DNA from 2 places in the Nocardioides montaniterrae genome. Region 2 is predicted to be linked to the other one. Evidence: riboswitches for the same ligand, from Rfam matches in the RefSeq annotation. Region 2 holds a riboswitch; the other holds the start of a gene.
What was found. Region 2 has a riboswitch for cobalamin ahead of ACYVJ3_RS15605 (VWA domain-containing protein). Riboswitches for the same ligand answer to the same signal wherever they lie in the genome.
Positions count from the first base shown of each region.

Region 1 (4,006 bases), on a different contig from region 2:
TCGACCAGCTCGGTCCCGTGACGCGCACGGTCCTCGACGCCGCGCTGCTGCAGGAGCTCATCGGCGGGCACGACCCGCTGGACTCGACGTCGGTCCCGACGCCGGTGACCGGGCTGGTCTCGGCTGCCCGCGAGGGTGCCGCTGGCGACCTCTCCGGCCTGCGGGTCGGCGTGGTCAAGGAGCTCCAGGGCGACGCGTGGAGCGCCGACGTCGTCGAGCGCTTCGACGAGTCGATCGAGGTCCTGCGCGGCCTCGGCGCCGAGGTCGTGGAGGTCTCGCTGCCGAGCTTCGTGCACGCGATGGCGGCGTACTACCTGATCCTGCCGGCCGAGTGCTCCTCGAACCTCGCGAAGTTCGATGCCATGCGCTACGGCCTTCGGGTCACGCCGGACGGCTCGCCGTCGGCCGAGGACGTCATGCGCGCCTCGCGCGACGCGGGCTTCGGCGACGAGGTCAAGCGGCGCATCCTGATCGGCACCTACGCGCTCTCGAGCGGCTACTACGACGCCTACTACGGCCAGGCCCAGAAGATCCGCACGCTGATCATCGAGGACTTCACGAAGGCCTTCGAGTCCGTCGACGTGCTGGTCTCGCCGACCGCGCCGTCGACCGCGTGGCCGATCGGGGAGAAGGCCGACGACCCGCTGGCCAACTACCTGCAGGACCTCGCCACCATCCCGGCCAACCTGGCCGGCGTACCTGGCATCTCGGTCCCCTCCGGTGTCTCGTCCGTCGACGGGCTGCCCACGGGCATCCAGTTCCTGGCGCCGGTGCTCGAGGACGCCCGCCTCTACCGCGTCGGTGCGGCGCTCGAGGCGGCGTTGATCAGCAAGTGGGGCGCCCCGATCGCCCCGTCGGCGTACGTCTCGAAGGAGAGCAACTGATGAGCGACGTGCTGGTCGACTTCGACGACGTGATCGCGGCGTACGACCCGGCGATGGGCCTGGAGGTCCACGTCGAGCTGAACACCAACACCAAGATGTTCTGCGGCTGCCCGACGGAGTTCGGCGCCGAGCCCAACACCCAGGTCTGCCCGACCTGCCTGGGCCTGCCGGGTGCGATGCCGGTGGTCAACGGCAAGGCCGTCGAGGGCGCGATCCGGATCGGTCTCGCGCTGAACTGCGAGATCGCCGAGTGGTGCCGCTTCGCCCGGAAGAACTACTTCTACCCGGACATGCCGAAGAACTTCCAGACCTCCCAGTACGACGAGCCGATCGCGTTCGAGGGCTTCATGGACGTCGAGGTCGACGGGGAGACGTTCCGGGTCGAGATCGAGCGCGCCCACATGGAGGAGGACACCGGCAAGTCCACCCACGTGGGTGGCACGACCGGCCGGATCCACGGCGCCGACTACTCGCTGGTCGACTACAACCGCGCCGGCATCCCGCTGATCGAGATCGTCACCAAGCCGATCCTCGGCGCGGGGGAGAAGGCCCCGGCCATCGCGAAGGCGTACGTCGCCCAGCTGCGCGACCTCATCGTCGCCCTCGGTGTCTCCGACGCCCGCATGGACCAGGGCTCGATCCGTGCCGACGTGAACCTCTCGCTCTCGCCGAAGGGCTCCGGGGTGCTGGGGACGCGGTCCGAGACCAAGAACGTGAACTCGCTGCGCTCGGTCGAGCGCGCGGTGCGCTTCGAGATGTCGCGCCACGCGGGCATCCTCGACGCCGGCGGCAAGGTCCTGCAGGAGACGCGGCACTTCCACGAGGCGGACGGCACCACGTCGTCGGGCCGCGAGAAGTCCGACGCCGAGGACTACCGCTACTTCCCCGAGCCGGACCTCGTGCCCGTGGCTCCGTCGAGGGAGTGGGTCGAGGAGCTCCGCGGCACGCTGCCGGAGAACCCGACCGAGAAGAAGATCCGTCTGCAGGCCGAGTACGGCTTCACCGACCTCGAGATGCGTGACGTCTGGGCCGCCGGTGCGTTGCCGCTGATCGAGGCGACGGTGATCGCCGGTGCTTCGCCGCAGGCCGCTCGCAAGTGGTGGGTCGCCGAGCTGCTGCGACGTGCCAACGACGCGTCGGTCGAGCTGGCCGAGGTCGGCGTCACGCCGGCCCAGGTCGCCGAGGTCCAGGCGCTCATCGACGCCAAGACCATCAACGACAAGCTCGCCCGCTCGGTCTTCGACGGCCTCATCGCCGGCGAGGGCACGCCCTCCGAGGTGATCGAGAAGCGTGGCCTGGCGATGGTCTCCGACGACGGCCCGCTCATCGCTGCCATCGATGACGCCCTCGCCGCCCAGCCCGACGTCGCCGACAAGATCCGCGGCGGCAACATGGGCGCCATCGGCGCGATCATCGGTGGCGTCATGAAGGCCACCCGTGGCCAGGCCGACGCCGCCCGCGTTCGGGAGCTGATCCTGGAGAAGCTCGGGGTCAGCTGACCCACCCGGACGGTTTCAGCGCTCCCCGCTGGCCGGGATACCCTGCAGGAACACATCAACCAAGTCCGTGGTGGGGGAAGCCGGTCTGAATCCGGCGCTGACCCGCAACCGTGGGCCGCGTCCTCGCCGTTCGGGCGGGCGGACGCGGCGAGCCGGAGCACCTGGCACGGGACTTACCTGACATCACGCTGTCGTGGAACACGGCGGGTCGGGGCCGGCCGCCGAGCCGTCCACCTCCCGCCGACGCAGCGGGAAGGAACCACATGTCTCTGCGTCCTTGGGGGAAGTACGTCGCCGCTGGTGTCTCCAGCGCCGTGCTGGCCGCCGGTCTGTCCTTCGTCGCCCCGCCCGCGAACGCCGCCACGGCTCCGTCGCCCGATGCCGCCGCGATCTCGTGGCTGACCCAGCAGCTCGGCAGCGACAACCTGGTCAACGGCGACCTCGGCACGACCATCGACTTCGGCACCGCCCTCGCCGGCCTCAACGGATCGCAGGCGACCCTCGACCGGATCAAGTCCGCGGTCGACGCCGGTGTCGGCGGCTACGTGATCGGTGATGGCACCGACGGTGTCAACGCGGCGCAGGCCGCTGTCTTCTACGACTCGGTGGGCGTCGACCCGACGACGGTCGACGGCAACCTCGTCGCCAAGGTGGAGGCGGCGACGGACGACTCGACCGGAATGGTCAAGGCGCAGTACGGCTACGAGGGCGGTTGGTCGCAGGCGCTCGGTGTCCGCGCGCTCGTCGCGGGCGACAGCTCGGAGGCGAGCACGGCCCTCAACTACCTGCTCGGCATGCAGTGCGCATCGGGCGGCTGGAGCGACACGACGTGCTCGTACGCCGCCGACCCGGACGACACCGCCGACGCCCTCTTCGCGCTGTTCCCGATGCAGGGCACGGGCAACGCCGCGGTCGACGACGCGATCACCCGAGGCGTGTCCGCGCTCGCTGCGAGCCAGAAGGCCGACGGGGGCTTCGACCCGAGCTGGGGCGAGAACGCCAGCTCGACGGGTCTCGCCGCGCAGGCCCTCGCGGCCGGCGGCCGGACCGCCGCTGCGCAGAAGGCCGCCGTCTGGCTGCGCGCGCACCAGATCGCGGGCTCGCCGTGCGACGGCAAGCTCAGTGGCGACGGTGGCGCGGTGGGCTACACTTACACGGTCATCGCCAACGGTGCCGCCGACGGCATCGCTGCCGACAGCGGTGCCAAGTACGACTGGTTCAACACCTCGATCCAGTCGTTCCCCGCCCTCGTGAACGCGCCGGCTGCGACCGGCGGCAGGTGGATCGACACCCCGAGCTGGGCCAAGGCCGGCTCGACGGTCAAGGCGACGGCCAAGAACCTGGCCGCCGGCCAGCGGGGCTGCCTCTCGATCGCGGGCAAGAACCTCACCGTGATCGGTGGCGGCATCACGGCCGGTTCGTTCACCTACCCGACCGGCACCAAGAACCGCACTGCGGTCCTCCGCGTGACGGGTTCCTCCGTCACGAAGACCGTGTTCGTCCTCGCCCCGAAGACCCTCAAGGTCACGGCCGGCTCCGCGCGCGTCGCCAAGGGCGGCAAGGAGCGGATCACCGTGTCCGGGCTGCACGCCGGCGAGGCGGTCCGCCTGAAGTACAAGGGCG
Region 1 is NZ_BAAGSB010000006.1:114,325-118,330, forward strand. It holds gene gatA (Asp-tRNA(Asn)/Glu-tRNA(Gln) amidotransferase subunit GatA) at 1-884, shown strand, start outside; gene gatB (Asp-tRNA(Asn)/Glu-tRNA(Gln) amidotransferase subunit GatB) at 884-2,383, shown strand; cobalamin riboswitch at 2,435-2,566, shown strand; gene ACYVJ3_RS11235 (prenyltransferase/squalene oxidase repeat-containing protein) at 2,647-4,006, shown strand, end outside.
Region 1: it holds a riboswitch for cobalamin, as region 2 does, so the genes downstream of both, ACYVJ3_RS11235 (prenyltransferase/squalene oxidase repeat-containing protein) here and ACYVJ3_RS15605 (VWA domain-containing protein) in region 2, are expected to answer to the same signal.

Region 2 (4,006 bases):
CGAGGCGGCCGTCGTGGAGGCCCATCACGCCCTCGATGATCGCGACGTCGGCGCCGCGCGCACCGTGCAGGAGCAGCGGCGCGATGCGCGACTCCCCCACCAGGTGCGGGTCGAGGTTGCGACCGGGACGTCCGGTCGCCAGCGCGTGGTAGCCGGGATCGATGTAGTCGGGCCCGACCTTGTGGCCGCTCACCTCGAGCCCGCTCGCCCGCAGCGCGGCCATCAGGCCGGTCGCGATCGTGGTCTTGCCCTGGCCCGTGGAGGGCGCGGCGACGACCAGCCTGGCTACCACTCGATGCCCTTCTGGCCCTTCTGGCCGGCGTCCATCGGGTGCTTGATCTTGGTCATCTCGGTGACCAGGTCGGCCACCTCGATGATCTCCGGCGCGACGTTGCGGCCGGTGATGACCACGTGCTGATGACCCGGCCGATCGCGCAGGAACTCAGCGACCTCCGTGGCGGAGATCCAGCCCCACTTCACCGGGTAGGCGAACTCGTCGAGGATGTAGAGGTCGTGCTCCTCGGCCAGCATCCGCCGCTTGATCTCCTCCCAGCCGTCGCGCGCGACCTGGGCGTGGTCCTCGTCCTCGCCCTTCTTGCGCGACCAGGACCAGCCGTCGCCCATCTTGTTCCACTGCACGGGCCCACCGACGCCGGTCTCCTCGTGCAGCTGGCCGAGCGCGAGGTACGCCGACTCCTCGCCGACCTTCCACTTCGCCGACTTCACGAACTGGAACACCGCGACGTTCCAGCCCTGGTTCCAGCCCCGCAGGCCCAGCCCGAACGCGGCCGTGCTCTTGCCCTTGTTCTCGCCCGTGTGGACGATCAGCAGCGGCCGGTTGCGGCGCTGGCGCGTGGTCAGGCCGTCGTTCGGGACGTTCTCGGGCACTCCCTGCGGCATCTCAGGCCACCTTCCCGGTCACGGTGCTGGTGAGCGTCTCGGCGCTCACCTCGGCCACCGGCAGGTGCTCGGCACCCAGCAGGTGCGCGAGCTCGCGCGCCAGCCCGAGCCGCAGCGGCCCGCTCTCGCTGTCGATGACCACGGTGCTCACGCCGAGACTGGCGACGTACGTCGCCGCCTGCCGCGCCCGCGCCACCGCGTCCTTGCCGTCGGTGGCGCGACCGTCGGTCACCACCACCAGCAGCGGTCGCAGCCGCGGGTCCCGGAGATGTTCACGGCGCAGCACGTTCGCCGCCTCGAGGAGGCCGGCCGCGAGCGGCGTACGGCCTCCGGCCGGGAGCCCCTCGAGCCGTGCGGCCGCGGCGTCGACCGAGTGGGTCGGCGGCAGCGCCAGCTCGGCGGCGTCGCCACGGAAGGTGACCAGGCCGACCTTGTCGCGCTTGCGATAGGCGTCGAGCAGCAGGCTCAGGATCGCCGTCTTGACCTGCGACATCCGCTTGCGCGCCGCCATCGATCCCGACGCGTCGACGCAGAACAGCACCAGGTTGGCCTCCCGCCCCTCGCGTACGGCGATCCGCAGGTCCTGCGGCCTGATCCGCGGCCGCTGGCCGGGCTTCCCCAGGCCGTTCGCCGCCGTCGCCTTGATCGTCTCGACCAGGTGCAGGCTCCCGGTGCTGCCCGGACGCGCGCCGACCCGGCGACCGGTGCTCGACATCGCCCGGCTGCGCCGGCCCGCCGTACCGTCGCCGAGGCCGGCGACCTTGAGGTTCTTGGGGCGGTACGGCGTCCCCGCGCCCACCGTGCTGCTCGGCGCGGGCGCGCCTGCGGTCGGCTCCGTCGGCTCCGTCGACTGCGTCGGCGCCTCCGTGGTCGAGGAGGGCGCACTGTCGCCCGGCTCGAGACCGTCGTCGGTCGCGCCCGGCTCGGCAGGCCCGGGCTCGGCCGCGCCGTCCCCCTCACCCTGACGCTCACCCTCGCCCTCCGGACCACCCTCGGGCGGCTCGGGTGGGAGCTCCTCGTCCCCGAGCACCTGGTCGAGCAGGTCCTCGTCGAGACCGGGCGCGTCGAACGGGTTGCGGCGCCGGCGGTGCGGCAGCGCCAGCAGCGCGGCGCGGCGGATGTCCTCGCGGGTGACCTCGGAGCGGCCCACCCACGCGGCGTGGGCGAGCGCGGTACGCGCGGTGACGATGTCGGCACGCAGGCCGTCGACCTCGAACGCCGCGCACACCTCGGCGATCTTGAGCAGCGCGGCCTCGCTCAGGCGGACCTTCTCGACCTGCTCGCGGGCGAAGCCGATCCGCTCGGCCAGGGCTGCCTCGGCGGCGGCGTGGCGGTCGGAGAACGCGGACGGGTCGGCGTCGTAGGCCATCCGACGCCGCACCACCTCGGCCCGCAGCGACGGATCGCGCGGGGCGGCGACCTCGACCGTCAGGCCGAAGCGGTCCAGGAGCTGCGGGCGCAGCTCGCCCTCCTCGGGGTTCATGGTGCCGATCAGCACGAACCGGGCGGCGTGCTCGACCGAGACGCCGTCGCGCTCGACGGTCACCCGGCCCATCGCGGCCGCGTCGAGCAGCAGGTCGACCAGGTGGTCGTGCAGCAGGTTGACCTCGTCGACGTACAGGAGGCCGCCGTCGGCGCGGGCGAGCAGGCCCTCCTCGACCTCGATCCGGCCCTCGGTCAGCGCGGACTCGAGCTTGATCGAGCCGATCACCCGGTCCTCGGTGGCCCCGATCGGCAGCTCGACCAGCGGCGGGAACAGGCTGCCCAGCGCGCGCACGGTCGTCGACTTGGCCGTGCCCTTCTCACCGCGGACCAGCACACCGCCGATGGACGGGCTGATGGTGGTGAGGACGAGGGCCAGGCCCATGTCGTCGAGTGCGTCCGGCTCGCAGCCGAGAACAGCAGTGAAGGGGTAGTGCACCGGCATGGAGGCTCCCGCTCGCTTCGCCATTGGTCAGGTGTACGTGAGCGCGAGGCCGGTCTTCGGACTGTTACCGCAGCGGGCCTGTGCCGGAATCCCACCGGCTTCCCAGATTCTCCCCGCGGGCTCTCACCGTTGGGGCACCTCGTGCTCTGTCGCCCTCACGATAGCGTCCGTGCACATGAGCACCGCCCGTTCTCTCCATGTGATCGGCATCGGCGCCGGCGGCTGGGACGGGCTGCTGCCCGAGACCCGCCACCGCGTGGCCGCCGCGGCCACGATCCTCGGCGGGCAGCGCCACCTCCAGCTCGTCCCCGACGAGATCGCGGCCCGGCGGGTGCCGTGGCCCTCACCGCTGCGCAGCGGCCTGCCGTCACTGCTCGACAGCCTCGGCGATGGTCCGGTCGTCGCCCTCGCCTCCGGCGACCCGCTCGTGTCCGGCATCGGCACGACCCTGGTCGAGCTGCTCGGCCCCGACCACGTCACCATCGAGCCCAGCGTCTCCTCGGTCGCGCTCGCCCGCGCCGCGATGGGCTGGTCCGCCGAGACCTCGGTCGTGGTCAGCGTGGTCGGTCGCCACGTCGCGCTCGTACGCCGCCAGCTGGCGCCCGGCCGCCGCATCCTGGTGCTCTCCTCCGACTCCACGACGCCCGCGGAGGTCGCCTCGCTGCTGGTCGACCACGGGTACGGCGACTCGACGCTGACCGTCCTGGGCGACCTGGGCGGCCCCGACGAGAGCCGTACGACGGTGCGCGCCGCCGACGGCATCGACACCGCGCCGCCGCTCAACGTCGTCGCCGTCGCCTGCATCGGTCCGCACGTCGGCGGCTGGACCACCGGCCTCCCCGACGACGCGTTCCGGCACGACGGTCAGCTCACCAAGCGCGACCTGCGCGCCTCGGCGCTCGCCCGCCTGGCACCGGTCCCCGGGGAGCACCTGTGGGACGTCGGCGCCGGCGCCGGCTCGGTCGGCATCGAGTGGATGCGCGCGCACCCCACGCTCACCGCGACCGCGATCGAGGCCGACCCGGCCCGCGCGGGGCGGATCGCGGTCAACGCCGGCAGCCTCGGCGTACCCTGCCTCGCGGTGGTGACCGGCCGCGCCCCCGACGCGCTCGCCGACCTGCCCGCGCCCGACGCGATCTTCGTCGGTGGCGGCGCCACTCGCGACGGCGTCCTCGAGGC
Region 2 is NZ_BAAGSB010000015.1:14,581-18,586, forward strand. It holds partial or broken gene ACYVJ3_RS15595 (cobyrinate a,c-diamide synthase) at 1-292, opposite strand, end outside; gene cobO (cob(I)yrinic acid a,c-diamide adenosyltransferase) at 286-900, opposite strand; gene ACYVJ3_RS15605 (VWA domain-containing protein) at 902-2,851, opposite strand; cobalamin riboswitch at 2,858-2,984, opposite strand; gene cbiE (precorrin-6y C5,15-methyltransferase (decarboxylating) subunit CbiE) at 3,003-4,006, shown strand, end outside.